Linked DNA regions of Verminephrobacter eiseniae EF01-2. Each later gene encodes a partner of the first gene's protein in a complex. Links are inferred from orthologs where the notes say so. Each region holds a gene or a part of one and is shown on either strand. Other genes may lie near its edges.

Region 1 (14,692 bases):
CGACCCGGCCTGCGGCTCTGGAAATTTTCTGGTCATCGCCTACAAGAAAATGCGCGAAATCGAGGCGGAAATCAACCGCCGCCGGGGCGAGCCGCATTGGGGCAGCGAGATTCCACTGACCAACTTCCGGGGCATCGAGTTGCGCGACTTTCCGGCAGAGATTGCGCGCCTGGCGCTCATCATTGCCGAGTTTCAGTGCGATGTGCTGTATCGTGGTCAGAAGGAGGCACTGGCGGAGTTTTTGCCCCTGGATGCGCAGAACTGGATTATCTGCGGCAATGCGTTGCGGCTGGATTGGTTGAGCGTTTGCCCGTCAACAGGGACAGGGGCCAAACTGGTGGCGGATGATCTGTTTGGTATGCCGCTCGATCAGTCGGAAATCGATTTCAAGAACGAAGGCGGGGAGACGTATATCTGTGGCAATCCGCCGTACTTGGGAAGCACATGGCAATCGAAGGAGCAAAAGAACGATCTCAAAGCCATATTTGATCATTACACCCGAAACTGGAAATCCCTCGACTACGTTGCTGGCTGGTTCATGAAAGCTGCCGAGTATGCTCAGCACACAACGGCAGATGCTGCATTCGTGAGCACCAACTCAATATGCCAAGGCAGCATTGCACCCATACTTTGGCCAACGATTCTCGCAACAGGTTCTGTCATTCGTTTTGCGCACACCTCATTCAAATGGACCAATCTTGCCAGCCATAATGCCGGCGTAACCGTTGCCATCATTGGGCTTTCCCAAGCGAAATCGAAGAAACGCTACCTTTTTGATTTGGGCGATAGTGGTGAGACGCTAATAAGGGATGCGGGCAATATCACGCCTTACCTCACAACCGGAGAAAGCATCACTGTCACCAGTCAACAAGAAGCCCTTGCTGATTTGCATGATATGAGCTATGGGAATAAGCCTGTCGATGGTGGTCATCTGTTGCTATCTGGCGATGAGGTAACGGCATTGGGGCTTACATCAGAACAACAGGCTCGTCTTATTCGCCGTATCTATGGTTCAGCAGAGTTCATCCGTGGCTTGGCACGATACTGTTTGTGGATTGAAGACCGCGACCTGGATGAGGCGAGAGGCATCAGGTCGATTCGGCAACGCATTGAAGGCGTGCGAGCAGTGCGACTGGCGAGTCGAGACAAAGGCGCCAACAAAATGGCAGCCCGACCGCATCAATTCAGGGAAATGACTACAGGCTTGCAACACACTATCGTGGTTCCAAGTATTTCATCGGAGGAGCGTAAGTATTTGCCTTGTGGTTTATTGGGAGAGTCGGTAGTTATTACAAATCTAAGTTTTGGTATGTACGACGCCCCCCTTTGGAACATGGCGCTGATCGCCTCACGCCTTCACCTGATATGGATTGCGACCGTCTGCGGCAGGCTTGAGACCCGATATCGCTACTCCAACACCCTCGGCTGGAACACCTTCCCCGTCCCGTTGCTAACCGAGCAGAACAAGACCGACCTGACCCGTTGCGCCGAGGATATCCTGCTGGCACGCGAGGTGCACTTCCCCGCCACCATCGCCGATCTGTACGACCCCGACAAGATGCCAGAGAATCTGCGCCACGCCCACGAACATAACGACGAGGTGCTGGAGCGCATCTATATCGGGCGTCGCTTCAAAAACGACTCCGAGCGATTGGAGAAGTTGTTTGATCTGTACACCAAAATGACCGCAGCAAAATCCAAACCCAGGATGCCAGCAAAGGAAAATAAAGCATGAGCAGCTTGATCATGTACACCTCCGAGGATGGCAGAACCCGAATCAACCTCAGGGTGGAAGCCGATAGCATCTGGCTGAACCAACTGGAAATCGCTGAATTGATCCAGGCCACCAAGCAAAATGTCAACCTCCACGCAAAAAACATCTTTGCAGACGGAGAACTGAACCCGGATTCAGTTGTCAAGGAATCCTTGACAACTGCCGCCGATGGCAAGAACTACCGCACGCAGGTTTACCATCTGCACAGTTTGATCCGTATGTCAAAATGACCAATCCCAAGCCCATGACGAATTCGACAAGGCACGCATGAGCGATAACCCCATCAGCCTGACCCAGCCGCCCGAAGGCTATGCCGACTGGCTGGCCGATCTCAAAGGCCGTATCCACACCGCCCAGCAGCGCGCCACGCTGGCGGTCAACCGTGAACTGGTGTTGTTGTACTGGCAAATCGGGCGCGACATTCTGGCGCGGCAGGCTGCGCAGGGCTGGGGTGCCAAGGTGATCGAGCGGTTGGCGCAGGATTTGCGCGCCGCCTTTCCCGATATGAAAGGGTTTTCGCCGCGCAATCTCAAGTACATGCGCGCGTTTGCCGAGGCGTGGCCGGATGCGGAATTTGTGCAACAGGCTGCTGCACAATTGCCTTGGGGTCACAATCTGGTCTTGCTGGACAGATTAAACACGCAGGCAGAGCGCCGCTGGTACACAGCTAAAGCCATCCAGCACAACTGGTCGCGCAATATTCTGGTGATGCAGATCGAAACCCGTCTGCTGGAGCGCAACGGCACGGCGGTCACCAACTTCGATGCCAGTCTGCCCAAACCGCAATCAGATCTGGCCCGCGAGTCGCTGAAAGACCCGTACCGTTTCGACTTTTTGGGCCTGAGCGACGATGCGCAGGAGAGGGAGATCGAGCACGCCTTGGTGAAACATGTCACCGAATTTTTGCTGGAACTGGGCGCGGGCTTTGCGTTCGTCGGGCGGCAGGTGCTGCTGGATGTGGGCGGCGACGAGTTTTTTATCGACCTGCTGTTCTACCACCTCAAACTGCGCTGCTATGTGGTGATCGAAATCAAGGGCGGCAAGTTCAAGCCCGAGCATCTGGGGCAGCTTGGCTTTTATCTGACGGCAGTGGATCGCCAGGTGAAAAGCGAACACGACAATCCAAGCATCGGCCTCTTGCTCTGCAAGAGCAAAAACAAGGTGGTCGCCGAATATGCCCTGGGCGACAAGACCCAGCCTATGGGGATTGCCGAATACAAACTGCTCGCGTCCCTGCCTGCCGAGTTGCAAACCAGCTTGCCCAGCATAGAACAAATCGAGCGCGAACTGGCGGGTGATGAAAACACATCCACGGGGGAAGAAGCCGAATGAATAGCCCTGTCGACAACCCCGCCTGCACCGTGCCGTCGGTGTCCATCACCACGGCATGCACGGGCGCTTCCAGCAAGGCCAACGCGCTGGGAATGCGCCCCATGCAAGAGCGTGCTTATGCCAAGCGCGGCGAGCAGTATTTGCTGATCAAATCGCCGCCGGCCTCGGGCAAGTCGCGTGCGTTGATGTTCATTGCGCTGGACAAGCTCAACAACCAGGGCTTGCGGCAAGCCATCATCGTGGTGCCTGAGCGTTCCATTGGCGGCAGCTTTGCCGATGCGCCACTGCGTCAGCATGGCTTTTACTGGGACTGGCAGGTAGCCCCGCAATGGAATCTGTGCAACATCCCTGGCGTGGACGAACCGCGTGTGGCCAAGTCCAAGGTGGGCGCGGTGCGCAGCTTTCTGGAAAGCGCTGACCAGGTGTTGGTTTGCACCCATGCCACCTTCCGGTTTGCGGTGGAGGAGTTGGGCGTTCAGGCTTTTGACGAGCGCCTGATTGCCGTCGATGAGTTTCACCATGTCTCCAGCAACCCGGACAACAAACTGGGCAGTCAACTGGGTGCGTTCATCGCCCGCGACAAGGTGCATTTGGTGGCCATGACCGGTTCCTATTTCCGTGGCGACAGCGCGGCTGTGCTGGGCCCCACTGATGAAGCCAGATTTGAAACCATCACTTACACCTACTACGAGCAACTCAATGGTTATAGCTGGCTCAAATCGCTGGATATTGGCTATTTCTTCTATGCGGGCCGGTATGTCGATGCCGTTGCCAAGGTGCTGGACCCGGCATTGAAAACCATCGTCCACATCCCCAACGTCAATTCGCGCGCGAGCTTGCAAGACAAGGAGCGCGAAGTCAATGAGATCATGTCCGCGCTGGGCGATTGGAAGGGTATGGACCCTGCCACCGGCTTCCATCGGGTGCAAACCAGCGCTGGGCGCATGTTGAAGGTTGCAGATTTGGTGGATGACAGCGATCAGGCGAAGCGCTCGCGTGTGCTGATGGCGCTGAAAGACCCGGCCCAGAAGGACAAGCGCGACCATGTGGATGTCATCATTGCGCTTGGCATGGCGAAGGAGGGCTTCGATTGGATCTGGTGCGAACACGCGCTGACCATCGGCTACCGCAGCAGCCTGACCGAAATTGTGCAAATCATTGGCCGCGCCACCCGTGATGCCGTCGGCAAGGAGCGCGCCCGCTTTACCAATCTGATTGCCGAACCTGCGGCCGAACAATCCTCTGTGGCCGAGGCGGTCAACGACATGATCAAGGCCATTTCTGCCAGCCTGCTGATGGAACAGGTGCTGGCCCCGCGCTATGAGTTTGCACCAAAGAACAGCGGCCCCAAGACGGGCTTCGATTACGGCGAAGAAGGCTACGAGGCCGGTGGTCATAATCTTGGCGTGAACCAGGATACCGGCCAGATTCATGTGGAAATCAATGGGCTGGCAACACCGCAAAGCCCGGAGGCCACGCGCATCTGCAAGGAGGACTTGAACGAAGTCGTCACCAGTTTCTTGCAGGATAAAACCGTGCTGGAGCGCGGCCTGTTCGACAGGGAAAACACCCTGCCCGAAGAACTCACGCAACTGCGCATGGGGAAAATCGTGCGCGAGCGTTATCCCGAACTGAGCGCGCCTGACCAGGAGGCCATTCGACAACACGCCATCGCCGCCATGAACGTCACGCAGCAGGCCAAGTTGCTATTGGCCCAGGCCGATGCCAACGGCAGCGCGCAAGGCAGCACGGCGTTGCTGGATGGGGTGCGCAAGTTCGTCAACGTGCGCGACCTGGATATTGACCTGATCGACCGCATCAATCCATTCGATGCCGCCTATGCGGTGCTGGCGAAAACGATGAACGAAAAATTGCTGCGCCAGGTACAAGCCAGCATTGCCGCCAAGAAGATCAATATTCCCGAAAATGAAGCCCGTGAACTGGCAGAGCGCGCCTTGCAGTTCAAGAACGAGCGTGGCCGCCGGCCAGACATCCATGCAGCCGATGCGTGGGAAAAGCGCATGGCCGAAGGTGTCGCTGCGCTGGCGCGTTACTGTGCACAGGCCAAGGCGGCTCAGGAGAAGGGAAAATCCGGCAATGGCTGATATGGACGATGACGAGTTGCTGGCTGCGCTAGGGGTAGAAATCCCCGCGCCCAAAGCCTCCAGCCGAACCCCGCGCGAGGAACGCATCATCGCGGGCTTTGAGGACATTCTCCGATTTCATCAGGCGCATGGCCGCGCTCCGGTGCATGGGCAGGGGCGCGACATCTTTGAGCGCCTGTATGCCGTGCGTCTGGAGCAGTTACGCAAGCTGCCTGAAGCGCGCACCTTGCTGGCTGAACTGGATAGCCATGGCCTGTTGTCTGGCGCCGCACCTGCCGCTGGCATGGATGAAGACAGCTTGCTGGCCGCGTTGGGCGTGGCTGACGACTCTGCCGACCAGGACGACATCACCATGCTGCGCCATGTCCGTTCCAGCACTGCAAAGCGCGCGGCGGGGGAAATTGCCGACCGCACCCCATGTGCAGATTTTGAGAGGTTCCGACCGGGGTTCGAGCAGGCGGAGCGAGAACTGAAAACCGGCATTCGCAAAACGCTGCGCTTCGGGCGCGATACCAGCATTGCCGATGGTAATTACTTCATCATCGGTGGGCAACTCGCTTATGTGGCCGAGGTTGGCGGCAGCATCAAGGCCCCGAATGGCGCGAGTGACGCACGCCTGCGCCTCATTTACGCCAATGGCACGGAAAGCAATTTGCTGCGCCGTTCGCTACAGCGGGCGCTCTACAAGGACAGCACCGGCCGCCGCCTGAGCGACCCGGATACGGGGCCACTTTTTGGCGCTATGTCAGAGCCTGACGACATTGAATCCGGGTTCGTTTATGTGCTGCGCAGTCTGTCCAGGCATCCATTCGTTGCAGAACACCGCGAACTGATTCACAAAATCGGCGTGACGGGCGGCAAAATGGAAACCCGCATTGCGGGGGCAGAAAAGGATGCCACCTATCTTTCGGCCGAGGTGGAAGTCGTCGCCACCTACAAACTGCATAACCTGAACCGCACCAGGCTGGAAAACATTTTCCACCGCTTGTTTGGCGCAGCCCAACTCGATTTGACCATCGAAGACCGCTTGGGGCATCCGGTCAAGCCGAGGGAATGGTTTTTGGTGCCGTTGCATGTGATCGACGAGGCTGTTCGGCGTATTCAGGATGAATCGATCACAGAGGTAGTCTATGACCCCCAATCCGCCCGATTCCTGGCACGACCATGAATTCAATGGCGACTCGCGCATGACAACCAACGCTGGAGACCTGTTTGATGCATGACGGCAATGAACTCCATGAAAGCCCTGGCGAAGTGCTGGTGCGCAAGCGCCGCAAGGGCATTTACATCCTGCCCAACCTGTTCACGCTGGCGGCCTTGTTCGGTGGTTTTTATGCCATCGTGATGGCCATGGACGAGCGCTTCGACATGGCGGCGATAGGCGTTTTCTGTGCCATGGTGCTCGACAGCCTCGATGGGCGCGTGGCGCGCCTGACCAACACGCAAAGTGCTTTTGGCGAGCAAATGGATTCGCTCTCGGACATGGTCTCCTTCGGCGCTGCCCCGGCCCTGATTGCCTATGAATGGTCGCTGCATGGCCTGGGCCGCTGGGGCTGGATTGCCGCTTTTGTCTACTGTGCCTGCACCGCGCTGCGTCTGGCGCGCTTCAACGTGAATACCGGGGTGGTCGACAAGCGCTATTTCCAGGGCCTGCCCTCGCCCGCTGCGGCGGCCTTGGTGGCGGGCTTCATTTGGCTCATGACCGAACTGGGTGTGCGTCCGGGCCAGGACATCTGGCTGACCTGGGCGCAGATCAACTGGATCATGTTCGCCTTCACGCTGTATGCGGGGCTGACCATGGTGACCAATGTGCCGTTCTATAGCTTCAAGGATGTGCAGATGAAAAAGAGCGTTCCGTTTGCCGCCATCGTGCTGATTGCGCTGGGCATTGCCGCGATCAATATCCACCCGCCGATCGTGCTGTTCGGCTTGTTCGTGATCTATGGCCTGAGCGGCTACGGCGTGTATGCCTGGCGCAAGGCCAAGGGCCAGCACAGCAGCGTGATCAGCATCTCGACCGATGAGCCGGACGAGCGTGGGCTGCACAAGTGATGGCGCCCGGTCTGCCCATGCCCACCGTGGCCCAATCCGGTCTGCCGGGCCGCGAGACCATTGCGTGGAACGGACTGCCGGCGCCAGCCGGTGCACCGCCCGAGTGGCTAGTGTCGCGTCACCGATCATCTGTCGGTCTGCGCTGGCCATCGAAGCGCATCGCGGCGTTGCATCGCTTGCCAATACAGCTCGGTATGGGCTGCGCGATGCGCCTTGCGCTGCGCTCCGATGGCTGCGCGCAGCCTACGACATCTGATCCGTGACGCGACACTAGCGCGGCTGGGCGTCGATCTGATTCCATTTCCAAATCGTTCGTGAAGGCGGAGCGCAGACAGTAGCGGGCGCGAGCCCGGCTTTGCGCGCACCACGAACCCGATCGACATCACGGCGACACTGCCGTGCGCCCGGGTGCTGGCGCCGGGTTGCCTGATCGTCGCGGCAGCGCGGGCGGCAGCGGCCGGGTCGCTCGGGATCGATCTGTCAGCCCGGTGCCGATGGCCATGCGCGGCGCAGGCGCCATGGCGCTCCCGCTGCGCAGGTCGAGGCGCGGCTGCGGCTGTGCCGCTCGGGCCTGCGCTCACCTCAATCGCGCGTCACGCGCAGCACTTCTTCGCGGCTGGTGATGCCGGCGGCGATCAAGCGCTCGCCATCGTCGCGCATCAGCGCCATGCCCGCTTGCAGGGCGGCTGCGCGGATGTCGGCTTCGGCGGCTCGGTTGTGGATCTGTGCCCGGATGGCGTCGGTCGTCACCAGCAGCTCGAACAATCCGGTGCGGCCCGTGTAGCCGGTCTGGCCGCACTGCCCGCAGCCGTTGCCGTGGCAGTGGCTGCAATACTTGCGCACCAGCCGCTGGGCCAGCACGCCCAGCAGCGACGAGGACAGCAGGAACGGCTCCACGCCCATGTCGGTCAGGCGCGTGACGGCGCTGGCCGCATCGTTGGTGTGCAGCGTGGCCAGCACCAGATGGCCGGTCAGCGATGCCTGGATGGCGATCTGCGCGGTCTCGAAGTCGCGGATCTCGCCGATCATGATGATGTCCGGGTCCTGGCGCAGGATGGCGCGCAGGGCCTTGGCGAAGCTGAGATCGATCTTGCTGTTGACCTGGGTCTGGCCGACGCCGGGCAGTTCGTACTCGATCGGGTCTTCCACCGTCATGATGTTGTTGCGCATCGCGTCCAGCCGCCCGAGCGCCGCATACAGCGTGGTGGTTTTGCCCGAGCCCGTCGGGCCGGTCACCAGGATGATGCCGTGCGGCTGGCCGATCAGCCCTTCGAAGCGGCGCAGCGTCTGGCCCTGCATGCCCACGGCCTCCAGGCTGAGCTTGCTCTCGCTCTTGTCGAGCAGGCGCAGCACGGCGCGTTCGCCATGGGCGCTGGGCAGGGTCGATACGCGCACGTCGATGGCCCTGGTGCCCAGGCGCAGGCTGATGCGCCCGTCCTGCGGCAGGCGTTTTTCGGAAATGTCCAAGTCGGCCATGATCTTCAGCCGCGAGATCAGCGCCGCGTGCAGCGCGCGGTTGGGCTGCACCACTTCGCGCAAAGAGCCGTCGACGCGAAAGCGCACGCTCGAATGCCGCTCATAAGGCTCGATATGGATGTCGCTGGCGCCGTCGCGCGCGGCCTGCGTGAGCAGGGCGTTGAGCATGCGGATGATGGGCGCGTCGCCCGCCGATTCGAGCAGGTCTGCCACCGCCGGCAGTTCCTGCATCATGCGCGAGAGGTCGGCATCGCTTTGCACCTCGCTGACCACCGTGGCCGCGCTCGATTCGCTGTGCGAATATGCGGCGCTGATGCGCTGGGCCAGTGCCGGCGCGTCCAGCGCCAGCAGTTGCTGCACCGCATGTTTGCGCAGCACTTCCGAGAGCGCGCCCGGATCCGGGCTGGGGCCATGCCACAGCACCAGTTGCTGGCCGTCGTCCTCCAGCAGGAGCTGGGCCATGCGGGCGAAGGCGTAGGGCAGGGGATGGCGCATGGGGGCTGAAAATCGCTGTCGGGCTGGAATGCGGGGTCTGGCCCCGGCGTCAGGACGCCCCCGGCGCGTTGGCCTGCCGGCGGCATGGGCGGCGCCCGGCGCCCAAAAAAAGCCGCCGGGCGGGATGCCGGGCGGCCGGGGCAAGGCAGTCAGGCCCCATCACTTGAGCTTCATTTCCTTGTATTGCACATGCTTGCGCGCCTTGGGGTCAAAGCGCGTGATGGCCATTTTCTCGGGCATGGTTTTCTTGTTTTTGGTCGTGGTGTAGAAGTGGCCGGTTCCTGCCGTCGATTCCAGCTTGATTTTGTCGCGTCCGCCTTTGCTTGCCATGGTGCTTCTCCTTGGGTGCTTCAGGCTTGGCCGCGTGCGCGCAGGTCTGCGAGCACGGCGTCGATGCCGTTCTTGTCGATCAGGCGCAGCGCGGCGCTGGACACGCGCAGCCGGACCCAGCGGTTTTCGGTCTCGACCCAGAAACGGCGGTATTGCAGGTTCGGCAGGAACCGGCGCCGGGTTTTGTTGTTGGCGTGGGAAACATTGTTCCCGACCATGGGCTTCTTGCCCGTAACGTCGCACACGCGTGCCATGAGGACACTCCGATACTTTTTTCAACGGCCGTTGGCGGGTGTCTGTCGGCACCTGCGGGCGCCTGTTCATGCCTTCGGGACAGACTCCCGGCAAAGCATGGGTCGGCGCGCGGCCTCACCTCGCCAAAAGGGTGGCGGTAACCCGATTTGCCAAATCTGCCCAACGGCCCCGATGGACTCCGGACTCCGCAATGGGGGCTGCACGGCTTTCGCAATGGCAGGCCCGATTCAGCAAAGCCGCAGATTGTAGCCGGGGCGGCCCGCTGGTCGATCAATTCCGGGCCTGCTCCAGAAAGCGCTGCGCGTCCAGTGCCGCCATGCAGCCGGTGCCGGCGCTGGTGATGGCCTGGCGGTACACATGGTCTTGCACGTCGCCGGCGGCAAACACGCCTGGCACGCTGGTTTGCGTGGCCATGCCGTTGAGGCCGCCCTGGGTGATGAGGTAGCCGTTGTCCATGGCCAACTGGCCCTGGAAGAGGTCGGTGTTCGGGCTGTGCCCGATGGCGATGAAGCAGCCTTGCAGCGCAATGCTCTGCGTGCTGCCGTCCCGGGTGCTTTTGATGCGCACGCCGGTCACGCCGCTGTGGTCGCCCAGCACTTCGTCCAGCGTGTGCAGCAGCCGCAGTTCGATCTTGCCCGCTGCGACCTTCTGGCCGATCTGGTCCACCAGGATCGGCTCGGCCTTGAATCGGTCGCGGCGGTGCACCAGCGTGACCTTGCGCGCGATGTTCGACAGATACAGTGCCTCTTGCACGGCCGTGTTGCCGCCGCCGACCACGCAGACATCCTGCCCGCGGTAGAAAAAGCCGTCGCAGGTGGCGCAGCCGGACACGCCCTTGCCCATGAAGGCTTGCTCCGAAGGCAGGCCCAGGTACTTGGCCGATGCGCCGGTGGCCAGGATCAGCGCGTCGCAGGTGTAAGTGCCGCTGTCGCCGCTGAGGGTGAATGGGCGCTGGCCGAGGTCGGCCCGGTGGATGTGGTCAAAGATGACCTGCGTTTTGAAGCGCTCGGCGTGCTGCAAAAAGCGCTGCATCAGGTCCGGGCCTTGCACGCCATCGGCATCGGCGGGCCAGTTGTCCACATCGGTGGTGGTCATCAACTGGCCGCCCTGGGCCAGGCCGGTGATCAGCACCGGGTTCAGGTTGGCGCGGGCGGCATAGACCGCTGCCGTGTAGCCCGCCGGGCCTGAGCCGAGGATCAGGACTTGCGCGTGTCGGGTGGTGGCTGCGGCGGTGGCGGTAGGGGTGGACATGTATCGGCCTGTGTCTTGCGCCGGCGGCGCTGTTGGAAAATCCGGGGGAGCGGAGGGCGGGGATCGGGCATGGGTCGCGCGGGCATCGCGGGCATCCCGGGTCTCGGTGCGGACATTGCTGCGGGCCGCGCCCTTTTCAATCCCGGCGATTGTAAGAAGCTGTCTGCGGTTTTGCCGATGACGCCCGGGCGAGCGCCACGGCTGCATCGGGTAAGCTCGCCCGCCACGCTTATGACCTATAGCCTCAATACCTTGAACGCATCGGCTGCGGCCAAGTCGCCGCAGCGCACGGGCGCGGCCCGTTTTGGCCATGAGATCGGCCTGTTGTCGGGCCTGCTGGCCCTGGTGGTCTGGCTGCTGGCGCTGGTCAGCTACTCGGCGCAGGACCCGGCCTGGTCCACCTCGGGCGCCAGCGCCACCCTCGGCGTGGCCAACTGGGTCGGGCGCCTGGGCGCCTGGCTGGCCGATGGCAGCTACTTCGCACTGGGCTTTTCGGTGTGGTGGTGTGTCGCGGCGGGCCTGAGCGCCTGGCTGGCGTCGCTGGCGCGCTGGATGCACGGCGCCGTGGCGGCCCGGGCGTGGCGCCGCCGGGCCATCTTCTGGCTCGGGCTGGTGCTGCTGATGGCGGCCAGCACCGCGCTGGAGTGGTCGCGCCTGTACCGCTGGGAGAGCTTTTTGCCAGGGGGCCATGCCGGCGGCGTGCTGGGCTACCACATCGGGCCTGCCAGCGTGCAATGGCTGGGGTTCACCGGCTCCGCGCTGCTGGCGCTCGTGCTGATGGTGCTGGGGGCCGCTTTGGTGTTTCGCTTCTCCTGGGGCCATCTGGCGCAGCGTCTGGGCGAGCGCATCGAGGCCCTGGTGTTGTCGCGCCTGGCCCGGCGCGAGGCGGCCAGGGATGAGGCCGTGGGCCGCAAGGCGGCACTCGAGCGCGAAGTGGTGCTCGAAGAGCGCAGCGGGATCGGGGAGCAGCATTCCCCGCCGGTGCCGATCATCGAATTGGCGCCGGCGGCGGTGCCGCAAAGCGTGCGCGTGGCCAAGGAGCGCCAAAAACCCCTGTTCACCGACATGCCCGACAACCGGCTGCCCTTGGTGGATTTGCTCGACGGCCCGTTGCAGCGCCAAGAAAGCGTGGCCCCGGAGACGCTGGAGATGACCAGCCGCCTGATCGAGAAAAAGCTCAAGGACTTCGGTGTCGAGGTGCGGGTGGTGGCGGCCATGCCCGGCCCGGTGATCACGCGCTACGAGATCGAGCCGGCCACCGGCGTCAAGGGCGCGCAGATCGTGGGCCTGGCCAAGGATCTGGCGCGCTCGCTGAGTCTGGTGTCGATCCGCGTGGTGGAAACCATCCCGGGCAAGAACTACATGGCGCTGGAATTGCCCAATGCCAAGCGCCAGTCGATCCGCCTGTCCGAGATTCTCGGCTCGCAGGCCTACCACGAGGCCAAGAGCCTGCTCACCATGGGCCTGGGCAAGGACATCGTGGGCAACCCGGTGGTGGCCGACCTGGCCCGCATGCCCCATGTGCTGGTGGCCGGCACCACCGGTTCGGGCAAGTCGGTGGGGATCAACGCGATGATCCTGTCGCTGCTGTACAAGGCCGAGGCGCGCGATGTGCGGCTGTTGATGATCGACCCCAAGATGCTGGAAATGTCGGTCTACGAAGGCATTCCGCACCTGCTGGCGCCAGTGGTCACCGACATGAAACAGGCGGCCCACGGCCTGAACTGGTGCGTGGCCGAGATGGAGCGCCGCTACCAGCTCATGAGCCGGCTGGGTGTGCGCAACCTGGCGGGCTACAACCTGAAGATCGACGAGGCCAAGGCGCGCTCGCAGTCCGTCTACAACCCGTTCAGCCTCACGCCCGAAGACCCCGAACCGCTGCAACGCCTGCCGCATATCGTGGTGGTGATCGACGAACTGGCCGATTTGATGATGGTCGTGGGCAAAAAGATCGAGGAGTTGATCGCGCGCCTGGCCCAAAAGGCGCGCGCTGCCGGCATCCACCTGATCTTGGCCACGCAGCGCCCGAGCGTGGATGTGATCACCGGCCTGATCAAGGCCAACATCCCCACGCGCATCGCCTTTCAGGTCAGCAGCAAGATCGACAGCCGCACCATCCTCGACCAGATGGGCGCCGAAGCCTTGCTGGGCATGGGGGACATGCTCTACATGGCCAGCGGCACGGGCCAGCCGATCCGGGCGCATGGCGCCTTCGTGTCGGACGCAGAAGTGCACCGCGTCGTCAGCTACCTCAAGGAGCAAGGGGCGCCGGACTACATCGACGGCGTGCTCGAAGGTGGCAGCGCAGACGCGGATGCGGATTTGTCGGCGGACGGCGGCGCAAGCGGGGGCGGCGGCGAAAAAGACCCGATGTACGACCAAGCCGTCGAAGTGGTGCTCAAGGACCGCAAGGCCAGCATCTCGTATGTGCAGCGCAAGCTGCGCATTGGCTACAACCGCTCGGCTCGCCTGCTCGAAGACATGGAAAAAGCCGGGTTGGTCAGCAGCCTGGCCAGCGGCGGCCAGCGCGAAGTGCTGGTGCCCGCGCGCAATGACAATGAGTGAGCGGGCCATCCACCCTCCCCAGGAGAGTTTGCGGTGAAAAAGATCGCCACCATCATCGCCAGCGCCATCACCATCGTGATGGCCGGCAGCGCCATGGGCGCCAGCGCCGACGGACTGAAAAGCCTGGAGGCATTCCTGCAGCACACACAGACCGGCCGGGCCGAATTCAGCCAGAGCGTGACCGCGCCGCCCAAGGATGGACAAACGGCGCGCGCCAAGCTGTCTGGCGGCCGCTTCGAGTTCCAGCGCCCGGGGCGCTTCAAGTTCGTCTACCAAAAACCCTTTGAGCAAACCATCGTCGCCGACGGCCAGACCCTGTGGCTCTACGACGCAGACCTGAACCAGGTCACCCGGCGGGCGCAGGCCCAGGCGCTGGGCAGCACGCCGGCGGCCCTGCTGGCCTCGGCGCCCGACCTGCCGGCGCTGCAGGCCGAGTTCACGCTCCAGGCCCTGCCCGACCAAGAGGGCCTGCAATGGGTGCAGGCCAGCCCGAAAAACCGGGACGGCCAGATCAAAAGCGTGCGCGTAGGCTTTGCCGGCGAGCAACTGGCGGTGCTCGACATCCTGGACAACTTTGGCCAGCGCTCCGTGATCCGCTTCACGGGCCTGCAGACGAATGTGGCGCTGCCGGCCAATACCTTCCAGTTCAACCCCCCCGCCGGGGCGGATGTCATCGCGCAATGAGCGAGCCGTGCGCGACCGCAAGGGGCATGGCGGTATGGCGATAGGGCGATAGGGCGATAGGGCGATAGGGCGGGATCGGCGGCTCAGAACCAGAACCCGTCGTCCGGCCCCGCATCGGGCGCTTGCCCGACGATGGACGGCGGCCTATGCGCCGGCGCCCCGGTGATGGCGCCGTCCGCCTTGCCATCGGCATCGAACGGCCCGCCGCCGGGGTCTCACCGGGTGGCAAAATCGTTCGTGCAATGCCATTGAATGTGCACCTGCCGGGCCTTTTTCTGCCAGCGCTTTTACGCTTGTTTGCCACTGTCACCGGTGCTGCGAACAAGCGCTCGATGGGCCTTGCCTGAGCCGCCAGGAGGGCGCGCGCGCCCGG
Region 2 (14,498 bases), 1.2 Mb from region 1 along the record:
GCGCTCCAGCGTCTGGCGCTCTTCGAGCGTCAGCCATTGCGCGTCCTTCGGCTCGTTGTCCAGGTACCAGAACGCCCAGACGCCCACCAGCGCCGCCATGAGCCCTTCCACGAGGAAGAGCCACTCCCACCCCTTCAATCCCCAGACGCCGTCGAGTTCGAGCAGCAGACCCGAGAGCGGGCCGCCGAAGATGAAGGCCAGCGGTGCGCCGAAATAGAACATGCCGATCACACGGGTCCGGGACCGCGCCGGAAACCACTGTGTGAGGAAATAGATGACGCCGGGAAAGAACCCTGCTTCGGCGACGCCGAGCAGAAACCGCAGCACATAAAACATGGTCTCGGTGTGCGCGAACATCAAGGCTGCGGAGACCAATCCCCACGTGACCATGATCCGGCACATCCAGGCACGGGCACCCACACGGTACATGATGAGGTTGCTGGGCACCTCGAACAGGGCATAGCCGATGAAAAATATCCCGGCTCCGAAGGCGAAAACCGCGTCGGACAGACCGGTGTCGAGCTGAAATGCCTTCTTGGCGAAGCCGATATTGGCGCGGTCCAGGAAGGCCAGCACGTACATCAGCAGCAGAAATGGCACAAGGCGCCAGATGGCCTTGTCGATGACGCCGTCGAGAGGCGTGCGCGTTGCCAGGGAATTCATGATCGATGTCTCCGATGTGTGTTTTGCTCCGGACGCCGCGCAGGCGGTGCCCCACGCTCCGCTCTTTGGCGGGCGTCTCGTCTGTTCCAGCCGGAAGGCACACCTTCCCGCATGGCCTTGGCTCAGTACGTCGCGCGGCCGCCCGACGCGTCGAACACGCCGGCCGTCGTGAAGGAGCATTCCTCGCTCGCCAGCCAGGCGATCACGGCCGCCATCTCTTCGACCGTGCCGAAGCGGCCCATCGGGATCTTCGAAAGCATGAAGTCGATGTGCTGCTGCGACATCTGGTCAAAAATCGCCGTGCGCACCGCAGCGGGCGTGATCGCGTTCACCGTGATGTTGGACTGCGCCAGTTCCTTGCCGAGCGACTTGGTCAAACCGATGACGGCGGCTTTGGAAGCGCTGTACGCCGAGGCGTTCGGATTGCCTTCCTTGCCAGCGACCGAGGCAACGTTGACGATACGGCCGTAGTTGCCGGACAGCATGTACGGAACGATCGCGCGGTTGCAATGGAACAACCCGTTCAGGTTCACGTCGATCACCTGTCGCCACTGCTCGACCGGATACGCTGCCAGCGGCACATTCGGGCCCGTGATTCCGGCGCTGGCGACCAGCACGTCGATGCCGCCGCCCAGATGTCCTGCAGATGTCTCGGCCGCAGCCTCGACCTGGGGCCAGTCGGCCACGTCGACCCTGACGCCCGACGCGCTGGCGCCGAGCGCGCTCGTGGCCCGGTCGAGCGCTTCCTGGCTGATGTCCCAGAGGCTCACAGCCCCGCCTTCAGTGACAAAGCGTTTGGCAAACGCCAGGCCGATGCCGGCAGCCCCTCCGGTAATCACCGCACGGCGACCGGCAAAGCGATGGGCGTAGTGGCGGGCATTCATGCTGCTTGCTCCCATGCAACGACCGTCTGCGCCTGCCGGCCGAGTTTGTCGATGCCCAGCGTCATCACATCGCCCGGCTTGAGATAGACGGCTTCGGGCAGATGCGCATTCGATTCGGCGGCGTGGTCGGCGTCGTTCAGGCCGCGCGCGATGAATTTGCCGATGTGGCCGATCGGCGCGCCAAGCCTGGGGCGGCTGCCGACGAGCGGGAGGCTTTGCGGATCGAGCGCCGCCAGCGCGGAAAGGTGCGCCGGTGAAAGGGCCTTGCCCGTGATGTCGGAGGCAAAGGACGAAATGCCTCGCCGTGTTCCGTCGCCATCGGGCAGGCCCGGCCGTTCTTGGCCGACAGGCCCATATCGCAGCAATTTCATGTTGTCTCCATGCGGTTGATGCACTGGACTCTAGGCTGGCCAGTCATTGGCATCCAATCGATAATTTCGCGTTGGCATTTCCAAAATGGAATATCGACTGGACGACCCCCATGCCGCCTCGCGGCTGATGAACCGGCTTCGGTTGAAGCACTGGGCGCTGCTCGCTGCACTGTCGGACATGCCCGTGCTTGCGCAGGCAGCGTCAGCCGTGAGCGTCACGCAGCCATCTGCCACCAAGATGCTTGCGGACATCGAACTCGCATTCAATTTCCAGCTTTTCGAACGCCACTCGCGCGGGCTGCGGCCCACGCCGCTGGGCGAAGAAGTCGTTGCGTTCGCGCGCCAGTCCCAGGCCGGCCTCGCACGCTTTCTGGAAGGGCTGGAAATCAAGCGACGGGGTGGGCACGGCCAGCTCGTGATCGGCGCCATCATGGGCGCGGCTCCGGATCTGGTCGCTCGCGCCGTTGCGGAGATCAAGCGCGAGAGGCCCCTCCTGAACGTCCGCATACTGGGTGAAACGAGCGATCAGGTGGGGACGCTGCTCGAGCGCCATGCGATTGAATTTGCTGTCGGTCGGTTCTCGTCGCTCATGCAGCACAACATGTTTGCTTTCGCGCCGTTGGCCAACGAAACGATGCAGGTCGTGGTCCGCCGTGCGCATCCATGCGCCCGGCAGCGCGCACTGACGCTCGCGGGGCTCACGGTATGGCCCTGGATCCTTCAGCCCTTGACCAGCCCGGCGCGGCAACTGATGGAGGAAGAATTTACAGCGGTCGGCCAAAGCACCCCGGCCAATCTCGTCGAGTGCGCTTCAATATTCGCGACGCTGCAGCTACTCCAGGCCAGCGACGCAGTGGGCGTGTTGCCGGAATCCGTTGTCAGAGATCACGTACGGGCCAAGTTGCTGCGCGTGCTTCCTGTGGCCATCGGGAAAGACTTGAAAGGGTTTGGCGTTCTGACGCGGATCGGAGAGCCACTTTCCGAGACTGCCGCCACCTTCATCGCCCACCTTCGACGCTATGCCGGCGTCACTTTGCCGCCCCTGCCCGAGCCGAACCCGGGACGCGCTTCTTCGGCGTCGAAGCTGCCGCCTTCTTCGTCGCGGCCTTGACGGTCTTCTTGGCCGGAGAGCCTGCATGCACCTCGGGCGGCGGTGCGTAGAGCGAGGTCATGGGTGTGTTCGCCAGCTTGCTACGGAAATCGCGCTCCAGTTCGCCGCGCATGGTGGTGAGTACGGAGTGCACGCGGCAGCGATCCTTCCAGTCGGAGAACGGGTTGTCGACGCAAAAGAGCGCCGTATCCTGTTCGGCCACGGCGTCGAAAACGTCCAGCAGCGTGATGTCTGACGGGGCCCGGCCAATCACCACGCCGCCCTCTCCGCCGCGGGTCGATGCCAGGAGGCCCGCGCGAACGAGCCGCGCCACGATCTGCCGCACGCGCGATGCATTGACGTTGACCCACTTGGCGATGGTTTGGGTCGGGATCATGTCCGGGCCGTGGTAGGTCACGAACGACAGGATGTAGCACGCTGTCACGAACTTGGTGGACTTCACTCCGTCTCCTTCACAACAAATAGAGCGCACCGTCAGGAAGCGGTGGCGATATTTTCGGCAGCCCGCATCGACAGTCAAAAAACCGGATGCTGCATCGAATGCATATGCAATATGCGATATGCAATCGCAACTTTAACCAACGATGTGACAACGACGCAATCATCCCGCAGCGGTGTCGCGACAGGTTCACTGAAGACATGAGAACGCGCACCACTGAACTGCTCGCCATTCGCTACCCCATCGTCCAGGGAGGAATGGCGTGGGTGGGCCGTGCACCGTTGCCGACGGACCATGATCGGCCAGCCAGAAAACTGGCGATTGCTCTGTTGACACCCGAACATCCCGTGATTAGATTTGGTCGCATTGATATTGCAACGATAACCAATACAAACGGAGAAAGCCGACGCTTTCGACCGATCGGAGACATCGAGATGAACGTATCCCATGCCCGGCGCCAAACCATCGCCGACTTGCTCCGGCGCACTGCTGCACGGCAGCCGGAAAAGCCCGCCGTCATCTGCGGCGACACGCGTTGGACGTATCGCGAATTCGATGCCGTCTGCGACCGCCTTTGTCAGGCCCTGCGCGACATGGGCGTCGGCGTCGGCGCCAAGATCGCGATCCTGGCGCGGAACTCGCATGCGTTCGTGGCGATGCGCTTTGCCATCGCACGCGCCGGCGCCGTGCTGGTACCCGTGAACTTCATGCTCAAGCCCCAGGAAGTCGCCTACATCCTGCGTCACTCGCAAGCACAGATCCTCTGCACTGACAGCGAACTCGCGGCGCAGGCTCGCGCGGCGGCGGCGCTGGATACGCGGATCGGGCCATTCATCTGGCTGCCGGGCGAGCAGCCCTCCTCGCCCGTCGATGGAATGCTGAACTTCGACGAACTCGTCGCGGCTGCTCCACAGGGCATGCACGGCGAACCCGGGATCGATGGCAGCATGCTCGCGCAGATTCTCTACACCAGCGGCACGGAATCCCTGCCGAAGGGCGCGATGCTCACTCACGACGCGGTGATCGCGCAGTACGTCAGTTGCATCGTCGCGGGCGACTACACGAGCGCCGACACCATGTTGCACGCGATGCCGCTGTTCCACTGTGCGCAGCTCGACACCTTCTTCGGGCCCTGCGTCTACAGCGGCGCCACCAACGTCATCACCGCATCGCCAGCGCCGGAGTCGGTGATTCCGAAGCTGGCCCATCACGGGGTCACGTCGCTTTTTGCACCACCGACGGTCTGGATCTCGCTGATGCGTTCACCGCTCTTCGCGCAGGCAGACCTCGGCAGCCTCGCCAAGTGCTACTACGGGGCGTCGATCATGCCGGTTGCAGTCTTGCAGGAGCTGCAGAGCCGCTTGACCAAGGTGCGCTTCTGGAACTTCTACGGCCAGACGGAGATTGCACCGACAGCCACAGTGCTCGGCCCCGGCGACCAGATCCGCAAGGCGGGTTCGGCGGGCCGCCCGGTGCTCAACGTCGAAACCCGCATCGTCGACGATGCCGGCAACCCGCTGCCGGCCGGCGCGATGGGCGAGATCGTGCACCGCTCACCCCAGTTGCTGAGCGGCTACTTGCGCGACGAAGCACGCACGGCCGAGGCATTCGCCGGGGGGTGGTTCCACAGCGGCGACCTGGGTGTGATGGACGAGGAGGGGTTCTTGACCGTCGTCGACCGCAAGAAGGACATGATCAAAACGGGTGGCGAGAACGTCGCGAGCCGCGAAGTCGAAGAAGCCATCTACCGCCACCCGGCCGTTTCCGAGGTGGCGGTGGTCGGACTGAGCGATCCCGTATGGATCGAGGCAGTCACGGCCATCGTGGTGGTCAAGTCGGGCCATACGCTCGACGAGGCCGCGCTCATCGCGCACTGCCGGGCCTCGCTGGCAGGCTTCAAGACGCCCAAGCGCGTGATCTTCGCCGACGGACTTCCGCGCAACCCGAGCGGGAAGATTCTCAAGCGCGACCTGCGTCTGCAGCACGAGCAGGCGATTCCTGTCAACGCACCCGTGACCACCTGATCAGTGATCGACACCGATCCCGACATCCCATGCCAACAAAGGAGACACAACATGCAGCAAACGGTCCGACTTTCCCTGCGCGATAGCGGCGGCAGTGCCACTTTGCCAGCATTGGACCCCTTGCCGACCAGATGCAGCCAGTGATCGTCGTGCGCATCGACTTCGATCTGCCCTGGGGTGGCGTTCAGCAACTCGCCGATGCGCAGGCCCGGGGCATGGAGATCGGCCAGGCGCTCGAAGCGGGCATCGCCGCGAGCCCATGCCCGGCCAAGCAGATGCACCGTGGCAGGCCCCGGGAGTGCGCCATGGGCGCGGTCTGCCTCGGCCAGCCGATGTGAGCGTAGCGTGCGTCGTCGCTGTCGGGAACGCAAAAGTGCACCTCCAGCGTGCTGGCCAGGAAGGCCCGGAACTGCGGGATTGTCTGGGGACGGAATTCGTCCCTGTCGATCACCATGCGAAAAATGATCGCCCCCAGCCTGCCGCCCAGGCGCATACCTCGTTGGACAAGACGGGGGCCTTGCAACGCGCAAACCAGCGGTTAAGCTCGCAGCACCATGTCCTCGATCACTTTTTCTGCACCGTTCACCAGCCCGTCCGAAGTCGTCGGCCAACTGCGCCAGCGCGGCTATGCCGTGCTCGCGGCGGTCGATACGGCCCGTTGGCTGGGTTGTGATTTGGCCGATCTGATGGCACAAAACGGCGACTGGGCCAGGCTGGCCCCCGACGATTTCATGCGCGACGCAGGCCGCTACCGCCGTCGCCGCCATGCCTGCTTCGTGGTGCAGCGCGGGCAGGTGCAACAGGTGCCGCACCGCGCGCATTGGCAGCCGGTGGAATACAACGCATTGCATGGCGGCATGGAGCGCTGGTTCGCGCCGATGGAGCAAAGCGCCGTGGCCAGGCCCGTGTGGCAGCAACTGCTGGCCGCATTGGCCGGGCTGTGCGACGCCGTGTTTGCGGACGCTGGCACAGCCGAGCGCTGGTTTGTCGAGGCGCACCAGTTTCGCATCGACACCACCGACGGCATTGGCCGCCCCACCCCCGAGGGCGCCCACCGCGATGGCGTCGATCTGGTGGCGGTGTTTCTGGTCGGGCGCGCGGGCATCAAGGGCGGCGAGACGCGCGTGTTCGAGGCCGCAGGCACCAGCGGTCAGCGCTTCACGCTGATGGAGCCGTGGTCGCTGCTGCTGCTCGACGATGCCCGCATGATCCACGAATCCACGCCGATACAGCCCTTGGCCGAGGGCGGGCACCGCGATACGCTGGTGGTCACTTGCCGGCGCGGCAATTTCCAGGGGGCGGATGTGGTGGGCGCGGCGCCTGCCAGCCAGCCCGGGAGCGCAATCCGTCGGGCCCCTGCCGACTGACTGCCGCGCCCGGGGTTTGCTGCACGGCAAGATGCGGGGTATGGTTGTGGCGTTCACACGGGCGCCCGGCCGGGGCCGCGCCGGGCCAAGCCCGCTCCACCATCGAACCCCCGAAGGAGTAAGCACCATGTTCAAGCATATTCTGGTCCCTGTGGATGGCTCCAAGACCTCGATGCTGGCGGTGTCCAAGGCTGCGGCCTTGGCCAAGACCTTTGGCAGCGCCGTGACGGCGGTGTCCGTGATCGACCCCTATCCCTTTACCGGCGTGGGCGCCGATTTCGTCTACGGCCAGGCGCAATACGCCCATGCTGCCGCCGCTCAAGCCAACGCCGCGCTGGATGCCGCCAGAAACGCCATGACCGAAGCCGGCGTGCCGGTGAGCACCGTGGTCGGCGAAGGCCAGCCGGTGCACGATGGCATTTTGCGGGCACAGCAGAGCGCCGGCGCCGATCTGATCGTGATGGGCTCGCATGGTCGCCGTGGGCTGCAAAGGCTGGTGCTGGGCAGCGTCACGCAGCGCGTGCTGGGCGCGGTGCATGTTCCGGTGCTGGTGGTGCGTGACTGATCAGATCGATCAGTCGATTTTTGCGCCCGAGGCTTGCACGATGCCCTTCCATCGGGCGTAGTCGGTTCTGAGCAGGGCGCCAAGCTGCGCCGCCGACATGGCCTCCGGCTCTGCGCCCTGGGCCTGGATGGCGGCCCTGATGTCGGCCGTGGCCAGCAACTTGTTGACTTCGGTGTTGAGGATGCCGATCACCTGGGCGGGCGTGCCGGCGGGGGCGAACAGGCCGTACCAGGTGCTCACGTCAAAGTCCTTGAAGCCTGATTCGGCCACGGTGGGCACTTCGGGCAGCGAGGTGCTGCGCCGCGCCGAGGTCACGGCCAGCGGGCGCAGCTTGCCGGCCTTGATCTGGCCCATGGCCGAGGGCACGGACGACAGCAGCAGGTGCACATTGCCGGCCAGCGTGTCCATCAGCGCGGGGTTGGAGCCTTTGTAGGGAATGTGGCTGAGCTCGATGCCCGCAGCCTTCTCGAACAGGTCGCCCGCCAGATGGATCGAGGTGCCATTGCCGGGCGAGCCGTAGGTAATGGTGCCGGGCGCTGCCCGGGCGGCGGCCAGCACATCGGCCAGGGTTTTGAACCTGGAGTTGGCGCTGGTGGCAATGAGCACCGGCGTGTAGGCCACATGGGCCACGGCGACCAGATCCTGGGTGGGGTTCCAGGACAGGTTTTTGTAGAGCCAGGGGCCGATCACCAGATTGTCCTTTTGACCGAGCACCAGATCGTAGCCGGTGGGTGCCGCTTTCACGGCCTCGCCAATGCCTATGGTGCCGCCCGCGCCGGCCTTGTTGTCGGCCACCACGGTCCAATGGGCCTGCCCGGCAAGCCCGGTGGCCAGCAGCCGCGCGAGGATGTCGGTGCCGCCGCCGGGCGGAAAGGGCACGATCAGGCGGATCGGCCGGTCGGGATAGCCCGCCGCCGCCGCCGCAGGGGCCTGGGCCCGGGCCGTGGCGGCCAGGGCCAGCGCGCAGGCCAGCGCTGCGGCGCAGGAGCGCAGCGGGCGCATCATGCGGCCAGTTGCTGGTCGAGGAATTCGGTGAGTTGGGCCCGGCCGAGGGCGCCCACCTGGGTGGCTGCCGGCTGGCCGTCCTTGAACAGCATCAGCGTGGGAACGCCGCGGATACCGAACTTGGCCGGGGTCTGGCGGTTGTCGTCCACATCCATCTTGACGATTTGCAGCCGGCCTTGGTAGCGGTCTGCGGCATCGTCCAGCAGCGGGGCGATCATTTTGCAGGGGCCGCACCATGGGGCCCAGTAATCCACCAGCACCGGGGTGTCGGCTTGCAGCACATCGGCCTCGAAGCTGGCGTCGGAGACATGTTTGATGAGTGCGCTGGTCATGGCGAAGTCCTTGTTGCTCGGCCGGTGGTAGCCGGTGTCCGTTTACAGTCCGGGCATTGTGACAGAAACCAGTCTCTCTTGCGGTGTGGCCGGGCCTGGCGCGGCCATCGGCGCGATGGCGCACAGCGCCCCGCACACCGACCCATGCGCCGCCCGGTGGCAGCAGGTTCTGGCGCAGGTGCAAGGGCATATGCGCCAGCAGGGCGCGCACCCTGCGCGCACCGTGGTGCTGCTGCCCTATGCCCAACTCATGCCTTGGGCGCAGCAGTACTGGGAGCGGTACCAGGCCGACGGCTTTGCCCCCCGCTTCGAGACCACGCGCAGTTGGGCGCGCCGGCTGTGCGTTTTTGAGCCGCAGGGCGACGAACTGGCCGGCGATGTCGCGCGCGACACCCTCACTGCGCGCGCGCTGCTCGATCGCGCCGGTCTGGCAGCCCAGCGCGACATGCTGGCGGCGCCGCTGCAAGAGGCGGCCAGCGCGTTGGCGGCCGTGGTCGCAGCCATGGCCCCGGCGCTGCGCGCGGCCTGGGGCGAGCAGGCGCGCAGCGCACTGGCACCGGTCGACGAAGGCTCTGCGCTGCGCTTTGAGGCCGTGGTGGCGCGCATCGCGCTGGAATGGGTGCTGGCCTCGCGCCATGCCACCGATGTGCTGTTCGAGCCCGGTCTGCGCCAGTCGGTCGACGCGCTGGTGCTGCTGCAGGGCTTTCAGGTCGAGCCGCTGGCGCAGGCCCTGCAGGCCGATTGGGGCGCAGCGGCGCTGACGCTGGCCTGGCCCGATGCCCCTGCCCCTGCCGGCAGCATGGCCGGTCAGATGCCCGGCCACATCGCGCTGCACCCGACCCGGGATGCCGAGGACGAAGCCCAGCGCGCTGCCGCCTGTGTGCTGCGCCACCTGGCGGCCGGCCGCGCCCCGGTGGCGCTGGCGGCCAACGACCGCGCCCTGACACGCCGCATCGCCGCGCACCTGAGCAGCAGCGCCGTCGCCGTGCGCGATGAGAACGGCTGGACGCTGTCCACCACCCGGGCCGCCGCGCAGTTGATGGCCGCGCTCGAGGCCTGCGCCTGGAACGCATCGGCCGACGCTGTGCTCGACTGGCTGAAACAGGCCCCGGCCATCGACCCCGCCGTGCTGGATGCGCTGGAGCGGGCATTGCGCAAAGCCGGCGTGGCCCACTGGCCAGACGCTGCCGCGCGCGACTGGAGCGCCAGCCCCGCAGGCCCCGCATTGACCGCCGGCGTGGCCTTGGTGCAGGGCTGGCGCGCCGGCCTGCATGCGCCCCGGCCGCTGGCGCAGTGGCTGCAGGCATTGCGCGCGTTGCTGCTGGCCGCAGGCCAGTGGCCCCGGCTCGAACAGGACTCGGCGGGCAGCGCCGTGCTGGCCGCGCTGCGGCTACAGACGGACCGGCAGGCCGAGCTCGATGGCTGGCACGGCGCGGGCCGGCGCATGGCCCTGGCCGAGTTCAGCCGCTGGGCCAGCGAGGTGCTGGAAGCCGCGCGCTACAAACCCCCCGGGATGGACGCCGCCCCGGTCGTGGTTCTGCCCCTGCCCCAATTGCTGGCGCGGCCCTTTGCCGCGCTGGTGCTGCCCGGCTGCGATGAAAAACGCCTGCCGCCTGCGCCCGACCCGGCCGGCCAGTGGACCCCGGCGCAGCGCCAAGCCTGGGGTCTGCCCAGCCGCCAAACGCTGGAATCGGCCCAGCGCGCCGCCTGGCACAACGCGCTGCAAACGCCGGCGGTGGACCTGCTCTGGCGCACCGGCGACGAAGGCGGCGAGCCGCTGCTGGCCAGCGCGCTGGTGCTCGCGTTGCAGCTCGACGGCCTGGCCCATCAGGGCGCCGACCCCCGCTGCCAGCGCCGCGTGGCCGCAGCGCCGACCGCCCGGCCTTCGCCCCAGGGGCAGGCATTGCCGCTGCAACGGCTGTCGGCCACCGCTTACGCCGACCTGCGGCACTGCCCCTACCGCTTTTTTGCGCTGCGCCAGTTGGGCCTGCAAGAGGCCGACGAGTTGGCCGCCGACATCGACAAGCGCGACTTTGGCAACTGGCTGCATGCGGTGTTGCAGCATTTTCATGAAGCCCTGCGGGACGATCCCGCGCCCGACGACGCCACCCGCAGCGCGCGCATGGACAGCGCCGCGCAGGCCGTCACCCGCCAGCAGGGCCGGGACGAGGGCGACTTTCTGCCGTTCACCGCCGGCTGGCCCCCGTTGCGCGACGGCTATCTGCGCTGGCTGGCGCAGCACGAACAGGCCGGGGCCCGTTTCCGGCAGGCCGAGTGGCACACCAGCCAGCCATTGGACCCGGACCCATTCGATCCATCGGGCACGTTGGACATGGTGCAGTTGGTGGGCACCATCGACCGCATCGATACGCTCTCATCCACGGACGGCCCCGGCACCCTGGTGTCGCGTCACGGATCAGATGTCGTAGGCTGCACGCAGCCATCGGAGCGCAGCGCAAGGCGCATCGCGCAGCCAATACCGAGCGTATTGGCAAGCGATGCAACGCCGCGATGCGCTCCGATGGCCAGCGCAGACCGACAGATGATCGGTGACGCGACACTAGTGTCGCACCATCGGTCAGATATCGTAGGCTGCGCGCAGCCAATACCGGACGTATTGGCAAACGATGCAACGCCGCGCTGCGCTCCGATGGCCAGCGCAGACCGACAGATGACCGGCGGCGCGACACTGGTCATCGACTACAAGACCGAAAACGACAGCGTCACGCGCCAGCGCATCAGCGCCGGCACCGAAGACACCCAACTGGCCTTCTACGCCGCGCTGCTCGGCCAAGACAGCGTGCGCGCCGCTTACGTCAACGTCGGCGAGCGCGGCCAGACGCAACTGCATGAGCCACAGGCGCTGCTGCCGCTGCGCGATCGGCTGCTGGCCGGCATCCGGCATGACCTTGGGCGCATTGCCGCCGGCGCTGCGCTGCCCGCGCTGGGCGAGGGCCAGGTCTGCGAGTACTGCGCTGCACGCGGCCTGTGCCGCAAGGACTTCTGGCCATGACCGCGCCTGCGACCATGCCCGCCCCGAGCGCGGCTTACGAACACAACGGCCAAAGCGTCACGCGCGAGACCTTCTACGCCATCGCCTGCGACCCGGCGCGCAGCGTGGCGGTGCAAGCCTGCGCCGGCGCGGGCAAGACCTGGATGCTGGTCTCGCGCATGCTGCGCGCGCTGCTCGACGGCTGCGCGCCGCACGAGATTTTGGCCATCACCTTCACCAAAAAAGCCGCCGGTGAAATGCGCCAGCGCCTGCAGGAATGGCTGGAAGAATTCGCCCAGGCCCCGCCCGAGCGCCTGAGCGCCGAACTGGTGGCGCGCGGCATGCGCCCGGAGCGCGCGCTGGAGCAGCGCGCAGCGCTGCAAAACCTGTACCGCCAACTGCTCGACAGCGGCCGCCCGGTGCAGATCCGCACCTTCCACAGTTGGTTTGCCGCGCTGCTGGGCATGGCGCCGCTGGCGCTCCTGCAAGCCCAGGGCCTGCCCACGCAATTCCAATTGCTGGAAGACGACGCCGAGGCCGTGCGCGCAGTCTGGAGCCCGTTCCTGCACACCGTTGCCGGCGACGCCGGCCTGCGCGCGGACTACACAGCCGTGGTGGCCCGGCATGGCCGCTCGCAAACCCACAAGGCGCTGGCTGCGGCGCTGAACCGGCGCGTGGAGTTCGACCTGGCCGACGCGGCCGGCGTGGTCCAGGCCTCGGTGCCGCCCTTTGCCGTGCCATATCCCGAACTGGCCGATGTGCCCGACCCTGCCTGCGCGCTGCAAGCCGACGCCTGCCGGCAGCGCTGGCTGGCCCGCGCAAAAGCCCTGGGGGCCGAGAGCAACAAGACCCCGCAAAAGGCGGCCCAGGCGATCATCGAGGCATTCGCCAGCACCGACGCCAACCTGTGCCTCGACAGGCTGCGCCAGGCGCTGTTCGTGGCCACGGCAGACCGGCTGGCAAAAAATCTGGAGAAATTCGCCGCCGCCCAAGAGGCCGCGCCCGAGCTGCGGCGCCTGCTCGACGCCCGCCGCCAGCACGCCGCCTGGCAGCACCAGCAGAGCATGGCCAGGCTGACGCGCTGCCTGTCGGCGCAATTCGCCGCCGTCAAAAACCAGCATGGCTGGGTGGACATGAACGATGTCGAGCGCAGCGCGCAGCGCATGCTGGCCGACCCGGTGCTCAGCGGCTGGGTGCAGCAGCGCCTGGATGCGCGCATCCGCCACCTACTGGTCGACGAATTCCAGGACACCAACCCGCTGCAATGGCAGGCGCTGCATGCCTGGCTGTCCGGCTACGCGGGCGCGGGCGGCGGCGGCGCGGCGCCCAGCGTGTTCATCGTCGGCGACCCCAAGCAAAGCATCTACCGCTTCCGGCGCGCCGAGCCGCAGGTCTTCATGGCCGCGCAGACCTTCGTGCGCAACGGCCTGGGCGGCGACCTGCTCAGTTGCGACCACACCCGCCGCAACGCCACGGGCGTGACAGCCGCAGTCAACCAGGTCATGGGCCAGGCCCAGGCGCAGCAGGAGATCAGCGGCTTTCGCGCGCACAGCACCGAATCGCAAGACCCGGGCGCGGTGCTGCGCCTGCCGGCGATACTGCCGGCACCGGCACGAGATGGCGCCGATGCCGACCCGCTGGCCTGGCGCGACAGCCTGACCGAACCGCGCCACGAGCCCGAAGAAACCCGGCGCATGCGCGAATGCGCGCAGGCCGCCGCCTGGGTGGCCGCGCAGATCGCCGCCGGCACGCCGCCCGGGCAGGTGCTGGTGCTGGCGCGCAAGCGCGACCGGCTCAGCGCGATGCAAGACGCGCTGCGCGCGCTGCACCTGCCCTGCGTGCAGCCGGAAAAGGCCGACCTGTTCGACGCCCCCGAGGTGCAAGACCTGGTGGCCCTGCTCGACGCCCTGGTCTCCACCGGCCATGACCTGTCACTGGCCCGGGCGCTCAAGTCGCCGCTGTTCGGCCTCGGCGACGAGGCCCTGGCAGCATTGGCCCGGCTGCGCCGCGAACCCGGGCATGCCGCCAGCAGTTGGTACGAACTGCTCCAAAAAAGAGAGCTTCTGACCGGTGATTTGCTTGCGCCAGGCCCTGTGTTGGCCCAATACAAAGCCTGGGTGGACGCCTGGCCGCCGCACGATGCGCTGCACGCCATCTACCAACATGCCGACGTGCTGGCCCGCTTTGCCGCTGCCGCGCCCGCAGCGCAGCGCCAGGCAGTGCAGGCCCAGTTGCGCGCCCTGCTATCGGCCGCGCTGCAATATGACGGCGGCCGCTACCTGACGCCCTACGCCTTTGTCCGGGCGCTGAAAAAGGGCGGCCTGCGCGCGCCGGGCCGGGTCGATGCGCAAGCCATCCGGCTGCTCACCGTGCATGGCGCCAAAGGGCTGGAGGCGCATTGCGTGCTGCTGCTCGACACCGACACCCGCCCGCCCAAAGCCGAAACCATGGGCGTGCTGCTCGACTGGCCCGGCGAACGGGTCGTGCCCGCGAGCTTTATCTTTCTGGCCAGCGAAACCCATCCGCCACCCAGTGCCGAGGCCGCGCTGGCCGCCGAACAGCAGGCGCGCCAGCGCGAAGAACTGAACCTGCTCTACGTGGCGATGACGCGCGCCCGGCACAGCCTGGCACTATCGTCGGTGCAGCCCGCCCATGACGCACCGGGCAGTTGGTGGCAGCGCCTGGAGCCGCTGGCAGCCCCGGTACAAATGCCGGCGCCGGGCGAACCCACCACCGCATCGGCAG

Evidence for each region.
Region 2: the proteins of trxB (region 1) and trxA are in contact, whole or in part, in a crystal structure (PDB 1F6M), measured with the Escherichia coli proteins. The link is inferred for Verminephrobacter eiseniae EF01-2 from one-to-one orthologs.

The regions. Positions count from the first base shown.
Region 1 is NC_008786.1:1,947,479-1,962,170, forward strand. What follows is about bases 9,081-12,027. They hold trxB (thioredoxin-disulfide reductase), read right to left. Parts: upstream 11,071-12,027; coding sequence 10,090-11,070; downstream 9,081-10,089. Other genes in these bases: VEIS_RS08545 (GspE/PulE family protein), read right to left, coding at 9,081-9,234; rpmG (50S ribosomal protein L33), read right to left, coding at 9,394-9,564; rpmB (50S ribosomal protein L28), read right to left, coding at 9,585-9,818; VEIS_RS31090 (DNA translocase FtsK), read left to right, coding at 11,302-12,027. Outside these bases: VEIS_RS08515 (class I SAM-dependent DNA methyltransferase), read left to right, coding at 1-1,735; VEIS_RS08520 (DNA-binding protein), read left to right, coding at 1,732-2,004; VEIS_RS08525 (PDDEXK nuclease domain-containing protein), read left to right, coding at 2,042-3,106; VEIS_RS08530 (DEAD/DEAH box helicase), read left to right, coding at 3,103-5,211; VEIS_RS08535 (GIY-YIG nuclease family protein), read left to right, coding at 5,204-6,379; pssA (CDP-diacylglycerol--serine O-phosphatidyltransferase), read left to right, coding at 6,427-7,263; VEIS_RS30375 (hypothetical protein), read left to right, coding at 7,281-7,526; more of VEIS_RS08545, read right to left, coding at 7,846-9,080; more of VEIS_RS31090, read left to right, coding at 12,028-13,635; outer membrane lipoprotein chaperone LolA, read left to right, coding at 13,669-14,319; VEIS_RS28455 (hypothetical protein), read left to right, coding at 14,466-14,666.
Region 2 is NC_008786.1:713,344-727,841, forward strand. Bases 7,094-9,846 are described here. They hold trxA (thioredoxin TrxA), read right to left. Parts: upstream 8,762-9,846; coding sequence 8,426-8,761; downstream 7,094-8,425. Other genes in these bases: VEIS_RS03165 (universal stress protein), read left to right, coding at 7,094-7,424; VEIS_RS03170 (tripartite tricarboxylate transporter substrate binding protein), read right to left, coding at 7,434-8,429; VEIS_RS03180 (PD-(D/E)XK nuclease family protein), read left to right, coding at 8,952-9,846. Outside these bases: VEIS_RS03125 (MFS transporter), read right to left, coding at 1-663; VEIS_RS03130 (SDR family NAD(P)-dependent oxidoreductase), read right to left, coding at 786-1,547; VEIS_RS03135 (hypothetical protein), read right to left, coding at 1,544-1,918; VEIS_RS03140 (LysR family transcriptional regulator), read left to right, coding at 2,004-3,029; VEIS_RS03145 (RrF2 family transcriptional regulator), read right to left, coding at 2,947-3,471; VEIS_RS03150 (acyl-CoA synthetase), read left to right, coding at 3,903-5,492; VEIS_RS31060 (hypothetical protein), read left to right, coding at 5,624-5,830; VEIS_RS03160 (2OG-Fe dioxygenase family protein), read left to right, coding at 6,047-6,859; more of VEIS_RS03165, read left to right, coding at 6,987-7,093; more of VEIS_RS03180, read left to right, coding at 9,847-11,774; VEIS_RS03185 (UvrD-helicase domain-containing protein), read left to right, coding at 11,771-14,498. UniProt on the Escherichia coli protein: Participates in various redox reactions through the reversible oxidation of its active center dithiol to a disulfide and catalyzes dithiol-disulfide exchange reactions.